DNA from 3 places in the Acidisoma sp. genome. Region 2 is predicted to be linked to each of the others. Evidence: predicted binding sites of a transcription regulator. Region 2 holds the regulator's gene; each other region holds the start of a gene.
The links. Region 2 encodes LexA, which represses DNA repair genes until DNA is damaged. Its sites were predicted from a motif close to TGTTCTANNTANGTTC; they were not measured.

Region 1 (5,192 bases), on a different contig from region 2:
ATCACTGTCCTGGACCGGCGTGACGGGCCGTCAGCGGTGGCCTGTAGTGCAGTGCCTCGACCAGCAGGGCGAAGGCGGGCGTCGGTTGGCGCCGGCTCGGGTAATAGAGGTGATAGCCCGGATAGGGTGGGCACCAGTCGGCGAGCACGCGGATGAGCCGCCCATCCGCGAGATGATCCTGCACCGTCTGCTCGGGCAGGTACGCCAGCCCCAGGCCGGACAGTGCCGCATCCAGCATCATGGCGCTGCCGTTGGAGACGAGCTGCCCCTCGACCCTCACCCGCAACTCGCGCGTGCCCTTCGCGAACTCCCAGGCATAGAGGCCGCCATGGGTCGGCAGCCGCAGGTTGATGCAGTTATGGGCGGTCAGATCAGGGGGCGCCTTCGGTTTCGGCCGGCTGGCGAAATACGATTGCGAACCAACGACCGCCGAGCGCAGGTCCGGGCCGATGCGGACGGCGACCATGTCTTTCGCCACCATCTCGCCGGTTCGTATGCCGGCGTCGAAACGTTCGGCCACGAGGTCTGTCAGCCCATAGTCGATGACGATCTCGACGTTGATGTCGGGATATTGCGGAAGCAGCGTCTCGAGCGCCGGCAGTAGTGCGGAACGTGCTGCGTGATCGTGAGCGGTGATCCGTATCGTGCCGGATGGCTTTTCACGAAGCGCGCTCAGTGCGGCCAGCTCCGCCTCGATCTCTTCGATCCGCTGTGCAACCCCCTGCAGCAGGCGCTCGCCGGCTTCGGTGGCAGAGACGCTGCGTGTCGTCCGTGTCAGCAGGCGAAGCCCGAGCCGGCCTTCGAGGCCACGAACCGTCTGGCTCAGCGCGGATTGGGACACTCCGAGGCGGGCTGCGGCCCGAGTGAAGCTGCGCGCCCGGGCGACGGCGATGAAGGCAGCGATGTCATCGAGGGTCGCGCGGGGCATTGAGAAGATCAGCTTCTAGGTTCCTGCCGAGCCTAGCGGCTAATCGCACATCGCTGCAGGGTCTAAATCATGCCGCAGCCTCTGCCAGCGGCAGGTCCCCTTTTCGTCCTGCGGGCCTACCCGCCCGCTAGAACAGAGACATCTGCGCTTCGGCCATCGCAGCCGGAGCGCTCGGCACGAGGAACTGCGTCACGTCCATCTCGGTATGGCGCGTGTTCAATCCCAGTTGACGCGCCGCCCGCTCGAAACGCTGCGACAGCAGATCAGCGTAAGGGCCGGTGCCGACGAAGCGCTGCCCGAACGTCGCATCGTTGAGCGCCCCTCCGCGCATCTGCCGGATCAGGCTCAGGACGTGGTTGGCCCGCTGCGGCATGTGTTCGCGGAGCCAGGCTTCGAACATCTCGCGCAATTCCAGCGGCAGGCGCAGCAGCACATAGCCGGCACGCTCCGCGCCGGCTTCCGCGGCAGCCTTGAGGATCGCCTCCAGCTCGGCGTCGTTGAGGCCCGGGATCATCGGGGCGGCCAACACGCCCACGGCCACTCCCGCCGCCTGCAGCGCGGAAACCGCCCGCAGCCGCAGAGCCGGCGCCGAGGCCCGCGGCTCCATCACCCGCGCAAGCGCCGGATCGAGCGTCGTCACCGACAGATACACGTGGAGGAGCCTGAGCTTCGCAAGCTCTCCCAGGATGTCGAGGTCGCGCACGATGCTCGCAGACTTGGTCACGATGCTCACCGGGTGGCGGAAGCGCAGCAGCACCTCGAGCACTTGCCGTGTAAGCTTGAGCCGTCGCTCCACCGGCTGGTAGGGGTCGGTGTTGGAGCCCAGCGTGATCGGCTTGGGCTTGTAGGACGGCCGCCGCAACTCACGCTCCAGCAGGCTCGCGACCTCCGGTTTGAACAACAGCTTCGTCTCAAAATCGAGGCCTGGGGAGTAGCCGAGGTAGGCGTGCGTCGGCCGGGCGAAGCAATAGACGCAGCCGTGCTCGCATCCCCTATATGGGTTGATCGACCGGTCGAAACCCACATCCGGGCTCGTGTTGCGCGCGATCGCGGTCCGGCTGTGATCGCGGATGAGCACCGTCTCCAGCGGAGGCAGCGACGCGAAGCCGTCCTCGAGCGAGCCCCAGCCGTCATCGCACGGCACTGTCGCCTGCGTCTCGAACCGGACCGACGGGTTGGTCGTCGCTCCGCGACCCGTACGGGCCAGAGAAGGCGTCGGATCAGCGCCCTCCTCGACCGCGTTGCGCTCGATCGTGTCGCCCTCCGCGATGTCCGCGGCAGCAGGACGGGGAGCGCGCGCGGACGGCTTGACGCTGGCGATCCGCACCTGACGGAACACCATGCGCGGCTTCGCGGGCACAGATGCGGCTTCGATCGGCTTCATGGCGATCTCCTTCGATCGCGAGACCATCGCAACATGAGCCTTCAACGTCAAGAACAAACCAAGAACACAAGCGGGCCGCTGCAATTATTACTCAGCGTGTCGGCTGCAGGCGGCGGAGGTGGCGGGGCTGTTCAATCACCCTCAGGGGTGATTTAAGCTCGACTAACGAACCTGTGATCGAAGCATGAAGTGTCACACAAGTGACGTTGTTCGGTCTTCGATCCGGCTGTATCGCCCAAATCGTCGGGCAGTTCCGCCTTGATCCTGCCCTCGCCCGCATGGCCTCTTTCACGATCTCGTATCAGGAGCATCCTCGATGCCGTCTCATATCCCTCTTCTCGGTCGCCGCGACTATGCGAAGCTTGGGGCGAAGCTCGGTCTGGGCGCCGTCGCCGGTGCGGCTCTGGCCTCCGTCCCCGGCATCCGTCCGGCCCGCGCCGCGGATGACATGGATGCGCTCGTCGCCGCCGCCAAGAAGGAAGGCAAGCTCAACGTCATCACCCTGCCGCGGGACTGGGCCAATTACGGCGCCATCATGGACGGCTTCACCGCGAAGTACGGCATCACCATCGACGACGCGAACCCCGACGGCTCCTCGGCCGACGAACTCCAGGCCGTCAAGAGCCTGAAAGGTCAGGATCGCGCGCCCGACGCGCTCGACATCGGGCCGTCCTTCGCCTCAATCGGCGTCAAGAGGCACCTCTTCACGCCGTACAAGGTCGCCACCTGGGACACGATCCCGGACGGCATGAAAGACGCCGACGGCCTCTGGGTCGCCGACTATTTCGGCATCGTCTCCATTGCCACCAACACCAACGTCGTGAAGAACGCGCCCACGACCTGGGCCGATCTGAAGAAGCCCGAGTACAAGGGCATGATCGCGCTGAACGGCAGCCCGCTCGGCGCCGGCGCCGCCTTCGCCGCGGTGTTCGCGGCCTCCCTCGGCAACGGCGGTTCCTATGACGATATCGCGCCGGGCGTCGCCTACTTCGGCGAGCTCGCAAAGATCGGCAACCTCAGCCCCGCCGCGGCCACCGGTCCGGCGCTGCTCGTCAGCGGCCAGGCGCCGATCGTCATCAACTGGGACTACCTGACGCTCGGCTACCGCGACATGGCCGTCGGCAAGGCGAACATCAGCGTCGTCGTGCCCGAGGGTTCGACGCCGTACGGCAGCTTCTACTGCCAGGCAATCCCGGCCGATGCCGCCCATCCGAACGCCGCCAAGCTGTGGCAGGAATGGCTGTATTCGGATGAGGGCCAGCTGCTCTACCTCGCCGGCTACGCCCATCCGGCGCGCTACGCCGACCTCGCCAAGCGGAACCTGATCCCGGCCAGCCTCTCGGCCAAGCTGCCGCCCGCCGGCCCCTACGCCGACGTGAAGTTCGCCACCCAGGCCCAGGTCGCCAAGGCCCAGAAGACCCTCGCCGAGCTGTGGCCCCGGATGGTGAAGATCTGACCACAGGCGTCCGCCAACTTTAACTGATTGAGGTTCCCCGTGAGCCAGTCTGGCGAGACCGTCAAACCTCAACCAGACGTAACAGCGAGACCGAGCGGGGGGCCGAGCGTCCCCCGAGCCGTCGCTTCCGCCGGTAGCGGCGGTGTCAGCGCTCTCGTCGGGCGCACGATCCCCTGGCTCTTCGTCGGCCTGTTTCTGCTTTTCGTGCTCGCCTTCCTGATCGCGCCGACGGTCGTGCTCGTCGTGCAGACCTTCATCGGCGACAACGGCTTCACCCTGTCCTACCTGGCAGGTCTCTGGGACTATCAGTATCGCATCGCCTTCGAGAACTCGATCATCCTCGGCGTCGCCTCGGCGTTCGTGGGCCTCGTCGGCGGCACGTTCCTTGCCTACTCAACCTTGCAGCCCGGCGCGCCGCCGATCCTGCGGTCGATCGTGACCAGCTTCTCCGCGGTGGCGACGAACTTCGCGGGCGTCCCGCTGGCCTTCGCCTTCATCAGCACCCTAGGCAGCCTCGGGTTGGTGACGCTCGGGCTGAAGCACATCGGCATCAACATCTATGCGATGGGCTTCTCGCTCTATTCCTTGACCGGTCTTACCGTCACCTTCGCCTATTTCCAGATCCCGCTGATGCTCATCATCATCACGCCGGCCATCGAGGGGTTGCGTGCGCAATGGCGCGAGGCATCCGATGGATTGGGCGCCACCAGCTTCCAGTATTGGCGGTTGATCGGGCTACCGATCTTGTTCCCGTCGCTCCTCGGCGGCTTCCTGCTGCTGTTCGGCAGCGCCTTCTCGGCTTTCGCGACGCCCTACGCGCTGACGGACGGCAACATCGCGCTTGTCACCATCGACATCAGCAACGTGCTCTCGGGCAACGTCATGTCCGACCCGCAGGTGGGTGCGGCGCTCTCGACCGGCATGATTCTCGTGATGGCCGTCGTCCTGATCATCTACAGTCTCACCGCGCGCTATGCCGCGCGGTGGCGGCGCTAAAGGCGGGAGCAAAATCATGAGCGCCGTTGTCACCGCCGAATCCCAGGCCGTCAAAGAGGCCGTCCAGGCGCCGCGTCCTCGCAAGCCGTACGGCGCGCGGACGAGGCTCAGCCTCTTCAACTGGATCATTCTCAGCCTCGGCGGCATTTTCTTTTTCGTGCCGCTGATCGTCACGGCGCTGTTCAGCCTCTGGCAGGGCGGCAACAGCTATGGCTTCTCCGCCTACAGCGCGATGCTTCATACGGCCGGTTTCTGGAACAGCCTGTTCCTGTCGTTGCGTTTGGCGGTCGAGACGATCCTGCTCAGCTTCATCCTGATGGTGCCGGCGATGATCTTCGTGCACCTCAAGGCGCCGAAACTGAAGCCGCTGTTCGAGTTCATCTCGAACCTGCCCTTCGTCATTCCGGCCATCGCGCTGATCGACGGCC
Region 2 (5,192 bases):
GGAGCTCCTCCGCACTATAAAGGACCAGCCGCAGGGGAATACCGAAGCGGTCGCGCAGCGGAGTCGCGAGCAGTCCGGCACGGGTTGTCGCGCCGACCAGGGTGAAGGGCGGCAGGTCGATCCGCAGCGAGCGCGCGGCGGGACCTTCGCCAATGACCAGATCCAGCTGGAAGTCCTCCATCGCGGGATAGAGCACCTCCTCGATGGCGGGCTGCAGACGGTGGATCTCGTCGATGAAAAGGACGTCGCGCGGCTGCAGGTTGGTGAGGATGGCGGCGAGGTCGCCGGCCTTCTGGATCACCGGTCCTGAGGTCGCGCGAAAGCCCACGCCGAGTTCGCGCGCCACGATCTGGGCGAGGGTCGTCTTGCCGAGGCCGGGCGGCCCGTGCAGCAGGACATGGTCGAGCGCCTCGCCACGGCCGCGGGCGGCCTCGATGAAGACCGCGAGGTTCCGCCGGCTACACTCCTGGCCGATGAACTCGGCCAGCACCTGCGGGCGAAGGCTGGCCTCGCCGGTATCTTCGGGCGCGCGCACGGGCGAGATGTCCCGTTCCGTGTCGATCTCTGGCGCGGCAGGCGCGGCTTTGCGCCGTGTCGGGCGGGTGGTCATCGCGCGAGTTCCCGCAGAGCCGCCGGAATGAGCGCCGCCACATCCGCCTCATCGCCCAGCTTCGCGCCCGCACGGTTGAGTGCCGCCTGCGCCTCCGGCCGCCGGTAGCCGAGGTTCATCAGCGCCGAAAGCGCATCGCCCACAGCGCCGCCGGGGAGGGAGGGCGCCGCGATGCCCTCCGCCAGCGTTACCGGCAAGGCCAGCGATCCGGCCTTTTCCTTAAGCTCCAGCGCCAGCCGGGCGGCGAGCTTGGGACCGACGCCCGACGCCCGCCCCAGAGACGCCCGATCCCCCGAAGCGATGGCGAACGACAGTTCATCGGCCGAGAGCGCCGAGAGGATGGCGAGCGCCACCCGCGGCCCGACCCCCTGCACGGTCGTCAGCAGGCGGAACCAGGCGCGTTCGGCAGCGGTCGCGAAGCCGAAAAGCGTGATCGCATCCTCGCGCACGAAGGTTTCGATGAGCAGGCGGGCCTCGGCCGGCGGCGGGGGCAGCGCGCCGAGCGTGCGTGACGACGCATGAACGACATAGCCGACGCCGCCCGTTTCAATCACGCAACGGCCATCCTCCTGCCCCTCGACGGTTCCGCGCAGGCTGCCGATCATCGCCCGTTTCCGGCGACGGCGGCGCGACCCCAGGAGACGCGCGTCGTGCGATGGTGGGCGTGGCAGATGGCGACGGCCAGCGCATCCGCGGCGTCCGCCCGCTTGAGCGTGGCGCCCGGTAGGAGGCGGCGGACCATGAGCCCGACCTGGACCTTGTCGGCGCCGCCTGTCCCGACGACGGAGAGCTTCACGGTCTTGGCGCCGTATTCGGCGACGGAGAGGCCCGCCAGCGCCGGCGCGAGCAAGGCGACGCCGCGCGCATAACCGAGCTTGAGCGTCGCTGTCGCGTTGGCGTTCACGTAGGTTTCTTCCACCGCCGCCTCCTGCGGGCCATAGGCGGCGATGAGCGCGGTCAGCGCCTCGTGCAGCGCGCGCAGACGCGAGGGCACACTCGCATCGCCATCCGTCATGACGATGCCGTCGGCGACATGACGAAGACGGTTTCCCTCCGCCTCCACCACGCCCCAGCCGGTGACGCGAAGCCCAGGATCGATGCCGAGAATGCGGATCAAGCGGTGCGGGTCATCCTAGGGTCATCAGGCGGAGAGTTTCTGAAGCAGCGACTCGGGTAGGTCGAAGTTGGCGTAGACGTTCTGCACATCGTCTGATTCGTCGAGGACGTCGAGCAGTTTCAGAACCGATGTGGCGGCGTCCTCATCCACCGGCACTGTCGTCCTGGGCCGCCAGTCGAGCTTGGCGCTTTCCGGCGCTCCGAACCTGCTCTCCAGCGCGTCCTGCATGGCGAAGAAGCTGTCGGGTGCGCCGGTGATCTCGTGCCACTCGGCGGTGCTCTCGACATCGTCGGCGCCGGCGTCGATCGCGGCCTCGAGCATGGCGTCCGCATCGGCGACGCCCGCCGGGTAGCGGATGACCGCCAACCGGTCGAACATGAAGCTCACGGCGTTGGTCTCGCCGAGCGCTCCGCCATGCTTGTTGAAGGCTGAGCGGATGTCCGACGCGGTGCGGTTCCGGTTGTCGGTCAACGCCTCGACGATGACGGCGACGCCGGACGGGCCGTAGCCCTCGTAGCGCACCTCGGCGTAGTCCTCGCCGGCCGCGGCGCCGGAGGCCTTCTTGATGGCGCGGTCGACCGTATCCTTGGGCATGTTCTCCTTCCGCGCGGCGAGCACGGCGGTGCGCAGCCGGGGGTTGGAGGCAGGGTCGGGCAGGCCCTGCCGCGCGGAGACGGTGATTTCGCGGATGAGCTTGGCAAATTGCCGGGCCCGGCGGGCGTCCTGTGCACCTTTGCGGTGCATGATGTTCTTGAACTGGCTATGGCCGGCCATGGTCGAGGCTCCGGAAGCGGGATGGACTGGGTGACGGTCTCTCCGCCAAGCCGGGCCGCCGCGTCAAGGTCGTCTTGCTAAGCGCCGCATGCCTGAAGAGGCACCGGTGTGGCGCCTTTGGCTTCAGGCATTGCCCGAACATCGGTCGCGTCGTCGTCGTGACGGCGCGGAGACGAGGCGGGCCGTTGGTCACCGCGGATCGACCGGTCCGCGGATATTCCCACATACGAACTATCTGGTGATCGGGTTACTGATACCGGCGCATCAGGGCCACGAGGCGCCCCTGCACGCGCACCCGCTCGGCCGGGAAGATGCGGCTCTCGTGCCGCTGGTTCGCGGGCTCCAAGGCCACGGAGTTGCCGCGCCGGCGGAGCCGCTTCAGCGTCACTTCTTCCTCATCGACAAGCGCGACCACGATCTGGCCGTTCTCCGCCGTCTCTGCCCGGCGGATGATGACCGTGTCGCCATCCTGAATGCCTGCGTCGATCATGGAATCACCGGCAACCTCGAGCGCGTAGTGTTCGCCCGGCCCCAGCAGCGCCACCGGAACTTCGAAGAAGCTGGTGGCGTCGCGCATCGCCTCGATTGGCAGGCCGGCAGCGATCCGCCCGTAGAGCGGCAATTGCACCGCGCCCACCTCGGCCGCAGCCCGCACCCCGGCCAGACGCGCCGAGAAATCACCCTGGATGACCGTGGGTGCGAAACCCGGAGCCCCCTCGGGCCGCTTCGGCAAATCTCGCGTCACCGCGGCAGGACCACGTTCGGGCACCACGCGGACGGCGGCGGCTTGACCGCCCACCACCGTCATCGCCGGCCCGTTGTCTCCCGGCAGGCGCAGAACCTCGAGAGCGCGCGCCTGATGGTGGCGGCGGCTCAGGAACCCACGCTCCTCCAGCGCCGAGATCAACCGGTGGATGCCGGACTTGGACCGGAGGTTCAGCGCCTCCTTCATCTCGTCGAAGCTCGGAGAATAGCCCGAGGACTTGAGATGACGGTCGATGAATATCAGCAACTCGTGCTGCTTGCGCGTCAACATGATCAACCCCTGCTTGGCACCAGCCTGCCGATTCCCGCCTCGGCGACTGGAACGAATCGCGACCACAGAGTGATCGAGATCATAACCAAATCGTGATTATGGCGAACAAATCAGCAACTCGCTCCTTCTAGGAGGTCGCTCGCAGCCGCGTCAAGCACAGGGTTGACAAGGGCTTTGCTGCCCGGCCACCGCCGGGCCGGTCAATCCTTGTCGCGGAACGGATTGACCGTGCCACGGAAGTCGAGGCGGATCGGCGTGCCCGGCAAGTCGAAAACCTCCCGCAAGGCGTTGATCAGGTAGCGGCGATAGTCCTCGGGCGTTGCCTCGGCGCGGGTGCCGAAGACAACGAAGGTAGGGGGCCGGGCGTTGGCCTGCGTCACGTAGCGAAGCTTCAGCCGCCGCCCTTGGACCGCTGGCGGCGGATGGCGGCTGATCGCATCCTCGAACCAGCGGTTGAGCGCCGAGGTCGTCACCCGCTTGTTCCAGGTGTCGTGCACGGCGCGTACCGCAGGCAGCAGCTTCTGCACGTTGGCGCCGGTCATCGCACTCAACGTCACCACGGGAATGCCCTTGAGCTGCGCCAGACTCCGCTCCAGCCGGTCGGAGACCGCCTTGCGCGCAGCATCCCGGTCCTCGACGGCATCCCACTTGTTCAGCGCCACGACCATGGCGCGCCCCTCACGCTCCACCAACCGGGCGATCTGCAGGTCCTGGTCGTGCAGGCCGTCAACCGCATCCACCACCAGGACCACCACTTCCGCAAACCGCATGGCATTGATGGTGGCGCCGGTCGAGAGTTTCTCGACCTCGTCCTGAACGCGCGCGCGGCGGCGCAGCCCGGCGGTATCGACGAGCTGGAACTCACGCCCGTCCACGTCCCTCATAGGCAGGGTGATGGCGTCCCGGGTGATGCCGGGCTCCGGCCCCGTCAGCATGCGGTTCTCGCCGAGCAGCCGGTTGACCAGGGTCGACTTCCCGGCGTTCGGCCGTCCCAGCACCACCAGACGCAGCGGCTTGGTCGCGTCATCACCCTCTGCACCGGCTGCCTCATCATCGGTGCCCTCGGGGGCTTCCGGAGCAGGCGGCAGCATCTCCGCGATGGTGCTCATCAGATGACTAAGCCCCTCGCCATGCTCGGCGGAGACCGACAGTGGTTCGCCAAGCCCCAGCGAATAGGCGTCGAGCGCGTTGTTATAGCCCGCGCGCCCCTCGGTCTTGTTGGCGACAAGCAGCACGGGCCGTCCCAGCCGGCGCAGCCATGCGCCGAAATGTGCATCGGGGGGCAGAATGCCGGCGCGGGCGTCGACCACGAAGACGATGAGGTCGGCCTGCTCCAGGCTGGAGGCGGCGCCGGCGCGCATGCGGCCGGAGAGGCTCTCGGGGGGTGCCTCCTCAAGCCCCGCCGTATCCGCGATCCGGACAAGCCGGCCGCCGAGCACTGCGGTTGCTTCCTGACGGTCGCGCGTCAGGCCGGGCTGATCGGCGACCAGCGCCTGCCGCCGCCCGACCAGACGGTTGAACAAACTACTTTTGCCGACATTCGGGCGGCCGGCGATCACGATCAGCGGGGTTTCCATGCGATGCCCGCAATACCGCCTAATTGCGCTTACAGGTAAGGGTAAAGCGGAATGCGTGGCCAGCGCTCCGGAATCGAA
Region 3 (5,192 bases), 140 kb from region 2:
TCGGCATCTTCCTACGTTACGCTGAAGCCATCGGGCCAGATGTCAAACAGGGCAGCTGCCGAGGCAGCGACGGATCGTTTTCAAACCGTCAACTGCGGCGATGACTCAACATATTACGAGGCCGTCAAACTTGCGGCGAACGTCTGTGGCACGCAGGGCGCTCTGCTATCGTTCATTCACCGTGGCCGGCAGTGGCTCAGTGCTCGTATCGGCATCGGTACGATGGACTATCCGCGTGCGCTCGCCTTTTGCGCGCAGGCGATCCGGGTGCCGGATGAGGTGATGGTTGTGCGGGACGTAGCCGAGGACCCGCGTTTCTCCCGCAACTGGGCCAAGGCAGGCGGTGTGCCGTTTCGTTTCTACGCAGGCGCGCCGCTGCTGGCGCCTCATGGGGTGCCGTTCGGAACGTTGTCCGTCATTGATCGCTGCAGTCGTGAACTATCGAAATCGCAGACCGTGGCTCTGCAGAGCCTGTCGCGGCAGATCGTCCGCCTGTTGGCGTTGGCACAGGACAACAGTGTGTTGCGTGCGGCCAACGAACGGCTTTCCGAGATCAGCTTGACGGATGTCCTGACGAGCATCGCCAATCGCCGCGCCTTCAACGAGCGGCTTGCAGCCGAAGAAAAGACTGCGAGACGTACCAACGAGCCGTTGTCGCTGTTGCTGATCGATATCGACCACTTTAAGCAATTCAACGACCGTCACGGCCATCTGGCAGGTGATGCGGCTCTTGTCCAAGTGGCTAGAATATTGAACGGCAATAACCGGTCTTCAGATCTGCTGGCCCGCTATGGCGGTGAAGAGTTCGGCCTGATCCTGCCGCGTGCCCGAGTGCAAGCCGCCGCGGCTGTTGCCCAGCGCCTGCGACTGGCGGTGGAGGCTGACGACACGATGGAGCAACATGTGACGCTCAGCATCGGCGTAGCAGCCTACGTCCCGTTCCGTGGAACCCACGGCCTCATCGCGGATGCCGATCGGGCGCTGTATGCGGCGAAGGATGCAGGACGCAACTGCGTCATGACCGCTGATGACGTGACAGGGGTGTAGGGGATCAGGCGAGCAGCGGCCTCGTTGCCTGATCTTCGGCCGTCACGTGCAGTCGGCCGGCCAACGCGACATCAACGGCTGTCAGCGCTGCCACCAACAGAAGGCCCACCACGGCTCCCTGCCGCTGCGGATTGCGCGACGACACGCCCATGGCCAGCGCTCCGATATCCATGGCGTCGCCCCCGACACGACCCCACACCCATGGCATCGGGTCCCGCGCAAGGACAAGCCCGAGACCGGTCGCCACTTCCCGCAAACCGACAAGAGCAATGAGTGGTTCGTTCGGCAGGCCGGTGTTCCGGGCAACGCCGCGCCGTCCGAAGAGATCTATCAGGCCGAGACCGATACTGAGCATGCCCAGCCCCCGTGCAAAGGCCACATCGTTCGACCTGTACGCCGGCGGATCACGGTGTCTCATTCTCATCTCCTCGTGAGGCTCGGAAGCGTCAGTGGTTGCGGCCGCGACCCGTCTGAGCCTGGAGACTGTCGATCATCTTCGACGCATCGGCCTTCGACAGGCTTGGATCGAAGGCGGCGCCGGCTTCCTCGCACAACGTCTTCAGGTAGGAGGCCTGGGCACCGGTCATCGTCTCATGTCCGGTGGTCCAGGTATTCGGGTCCTTGACGGTATTATTCGGAACATCGTCCGAAACCGCAGTCTTCGGATTGACATCGGTGTCCACCAGATCGGCTTCCGGCTGCTCCGTCTCCGGCTGCGTCGTCCTGCTGCGCGTGCTCATCTAACGATCCCCGTTCTTGGTTCGTTCACATATATTGGAGTACCACAGCGGTTCCGCCAGAGGCGCCTGATCACAGAGGCGTGCGGGAGAGATTTACGTGGCCGGCAATTGCAGGTCGTCCGGAACTGGAAGGCACAAGCTATGGGTTCGCTCGCTGCAAACTGGTATGGCGTCGTCGCCCTCTTCGGCGCACCGGCCATTGCCGGCATCGTGCTATGGATCGTCGCTCACCGCGTCCAAAGCCGGCGTGACCGAGTGAACCGCGAACGCCAAGCGCGAGGTTACGGCGACTTCCAGTTCCCGCGCCTCGCGCGCCGTATCTAGGGCACTACCGCAACACGGCTCCGGTCGCCTTGGCGACGGCGGCGACCACCTTCGCGGAGGCTTCCTCGATCTCCGCATCGGTCAGGCTGCGATCCTTCGGCTGGAACACGACCTCGACGCCGAGGGACTTGCGGCCGGGCTCCATGCGCTCGCCCTCATAGACATCGAACAGCGTCACGCCCGCGACGAGATCGCGCACCGAGCCACGCGCCGCCCGCAACACGTCCTCGGCGGCGACTTCGCTCGCCGCGATGAAGGCAAAATCCCGCCGGACCGGCTGGAAAGCCGACAGCACAGGTGCGGCCTTCCGGCGGCGCTTCGGCTCGGGGATCGCGTCGAGGAAGATCTCGAAGGCCGCCGCATGGGCGGGCAGGTCGAGGGCGCGGATGATCTCGGGGTGCAGCGCCCCGAAGCGGGCCAAGGCGAGCTTCGGCCCCTGCCGGACAACGCCCGAACGTCCCGGATGGTAGAAGCCCGGCGCATCGCCAGTCACCGTCAGCGCCTCCGGCGGCAGGCCGAGTGCGGTGAGCGCGGACCACACATCGCCCTTGGCATCGAGAGCCGTCACGCCCCGCGCGGGGACGAGCCAGCTGCGCGGCGTCTCGCCCGTTCGCAGCCCGGCGGCCACCACCTGCTGGCCGCCCCGTACGCCCTCGTGAAAAGCGGGTCCGACCTCGAACAGCCCGCCATCGCCGAAGCCACGCGCCGCGTTGCGCGCCGCAGCGAGCGCCAGCGTGATGAGGGGCGTGGCGCGCAGCTGGTCGAGGTCCGAGGCGATCGGGTTGACCAGCCGCAACGCCTCGGGCGCTTCCCCGAACAGCGCGGCGATGCGGCTGTCGGCGAAGCTGAAGGTCACCGCCTCGGCAAGGCCCCTGCCCGCCAGCACCCGCCGCGCCACCGCCGCACGCGCCTGCCGCGGCGTGAGCGTCGCCGACGGCACCGCGGAGAGCGCCGGGAGCGAGACCGGCGCGATGCGGTCGATGCCCCAAATGCGAAGCACCTCCTCGATGAGGTCGACCTCGGGCTCGATGACCGCAGCACCTTCGCGGGCCTGGGCGGCGCGCTCGGGATGCAATGCCGGGCCCTGATCCAGGTCGCCGCGCCCAGCAACATCGTTGCGCCAGGAGGGGACGTTCACGGTGATGCTCTCCCCGTCGGCGCCCGCGAGGTTGAAGCCGAGGCTGCGGAGGATGCGCTCGGCCTCGTCGCGCGGCACATCGGCGCCGCCGAAGGTGCGCAGCCGGTCGAAGCGCAGCCGCGCCGTGCGCCGCCATGCGGGTTCTGTCCCGGCCGCGACGGGCTCGGACGCCGTGCCGCCGCAAAGCTCGATCACCATCTGCGTCGCGGCCTCCAGGGCCGCCGGCATGAGCGCGGGGTCGATCCCACGCTCGAACCGCGCCCGGGCGTCGCTCGCGATCTGATGGCGGCGGCCGGTCAGCGCGATCGCGATGGGGTCGAAGTAGGCGCATTCGATGAAGACGTCGGTCGTCGTCCCGGTGCAGCCGGTGCTCTCGCCGCCGACCACGCCCGCCAGCGAAACGACCCCGGAAGCGTCAGCGATGACGCAGTCCGCCGGCGTCACGGTCACGTCCTTGCCGTTCAGCGCCCGGAAGGTCTCGCCCGCGCCGGGCCGCAGCGTGAGCCGACCGCCCGACACTCGCCCAGCGTCAAACACATGCAGCGGACGGCCGAGGTCGATCGTGAAGAAGTTGGTGATGTCGACGAGCGCGCTGATCGGGCGCAGCCCGATCGCCCGCAGCCGGTCCTGCAGCCAGCTAGGGCTCGGCCCGTTGGTGACGCCGCGCACCGTGCGGCCGAGCACCCAGGGGCAGACCTCGGGCATCTCGATCGCCCAGTCGATGGCGCTCGCGCCCTCCGAAGGCACCGTCTCGGGCGCGAAGGTCTTCAGCGCGCCGACGCCCGCCGCCGCCAGATCGCGCGCGACTCCCCGCACAGCGAGCGCATCGCCGCGATTGGGCGTGACGGCGATCTCGATCACCGGCTCGTCGAGCCCGGCCCACTCGGCATAGGCAGCGCCGACCGGCGCGTCATCGGGCAATTCGATGATGCCGTCATGATCCTCGCCAAGGCCGAGCTCGCGGGCCGAGCAGAGCATTCCGTTCGAGGCGACGCCACGGATCTCGCCCGCCTTCAGGACCATGCCGGACGCCGGGATGGTGGCGCCGACGGGCGCGAAAACGACCTTGATGCCGGTGCGGGCATTGGGCGCACCACAGACGACGGAGACCGGACCCTCGCCCGCATCCACCGTGCAGGCGCGCAGGCGGTCGGCATTCGGGTGCTGCACGGCCTCCATAACCTGCCCGATGCGGAAGGGCGCCAGCGCCGCGCCGGGGTTGGTGACGCCTTCCAGTTCCAGCCCGATGCCGGTCAGTCGCTCGGTGATGGTGTCGAGCGAAGCCGTCGTCTCGAGATGGTCGCGCAGCCAGGAGAGGGTGAATTTCATGAATGCGTCTCGATCAGAGGGCGGTCGCGGCCTGGGCGGCAGCGACGGTCAGGTTCGCGGGCAGAGCGTCGAGCGTGAACCACCCGAACCTGGCATGTTTCGCGGGCTCCCGGTTTTCCGGTTCGCCGCTGAACGCCGCGACCCGATAGACCGGGGCCACCCAGTGTTCGTCGCCGTCCCGGTCGATCAACTCGACGAGGCAGAGGAGGCCAGCGTCCTCGATGACGATGCCAAGCTCTTCCTCGATTTCGCGGCGGACCGCGTCGTGGAGGGGCTCGAAGGCATCGACCTTGCCGCCGGGAAGTCCCCAGCGGCCCGCCTCGGGTTCGGTCAGCCTCTGGACGAGCAGCAGCTTGCCGTCACGTACGATCGCCGCGCCGCAACCGACTCTTGGGTGCTGGCCCATCGGCTCAGACCCCTTCGTGCAGACTGGCCGGCTGGAAGGGCGAGGCGCCGTAATGCCGCAGCCAGCGGATGTCGCTCTCGTAGAACAGCCGCAGGTCGGAGATGCCGTGCTTGAGCATCGTCACCCGCTCGACGCCCATGCCGAAGGCGAAGCCTTGCCACTCGCGCGGATCGATGCCGCAATTGGCGAGCACCTTCGGATGCACCAT

Region 1: a site for LexA is predicted at 2,364-2,379, ahead of ACOEQ1_RS10405 (PA0069 family radical SAM protein). Genes of this name have one in related genera too.
Region 3: a site for LexA is predicted at 1,799-1,814, ahead of ACOEQ1_RS03180 (DUF3072 domain-containing protein). Genes of this name have one in related genera too.

The regions. Positions count from the first base shown of each region.
Region 1 is NZ_CBDAQN010000003.1:475,122-480,313, reverse strand. It holds gene ACOEQ1_RS10410 (LysR family transcriptional regulator) at 2-928, opposite strand; gene ACOEQ1_RS10405 (PA0069 family radical SAM protein) at 1,056-2,312, opposite strand; gene ACOEQ1_RS10400 (ABC transporter substrate-binding protein) at 2,629-3,768, shown strand; gene ACOEQ1_RS10395 (ABC transporter permease) at 3,808-4,764, shown strand; gene ACOEQ1_RS10390 (ABC transporter permease) at 4,781-5,192, shown strand, end outside.
Region 2 is NZ_CBDAQN010000001.1:533,046-538,237, forward strand. It holds gene ruvB (Holliday junction branch migration DNA helicase RuvB) at 1-610, opposite strand, end outside; gene ruvA (Holliday junction branch migration protein RuvA) at 607-1,215, opposite strand; gene ruvC (crossover junction endodeoxyribonuclease RuvC) at 1,212-1,727, opposite strand; gene ACOEQ1_RS02495 (YebC/PmpR family DNA-binding transcriptional regulator) at 1,752-2,501, opposite strand; gene lexA (transcriptional repressor LexA) at 2,749-3,537, opposite strand; gene der (ribosome biogenesis GTPase Der) at 3,738-5,114, opposite strand.
Region 3 is NZ_CBDAQN010000001.1:676,439-681,630, reverse strand. It holds gene ACOEQ1_RS03190 (diguanylate cyclase) at 1-1,047, shown strand, start outside; gene ACOEQ1_RS03185 (hypothetical protein) at 1,052-1,465, opposite strand; gene ACOEQ1_RS03180 (DUF3072 domain-containing protein) at 1,494-1,787, opposite strand; gene ACOEQ1_RS03175 (hypothetical protein) at 1,929-2,111, shown strand; gene pheT (phenylalanine--tRNA ligase subunit beta) at 2,116-4,578, opposite strand; gene ACOEQ1_RS03165 (NUDIX domain-containing protein) at 4,592-4,984, opposite strand; gene pheS (phenylalanine--tRNA ligase subunit alpha) at 4,989-5,192, opposite strand, start outside.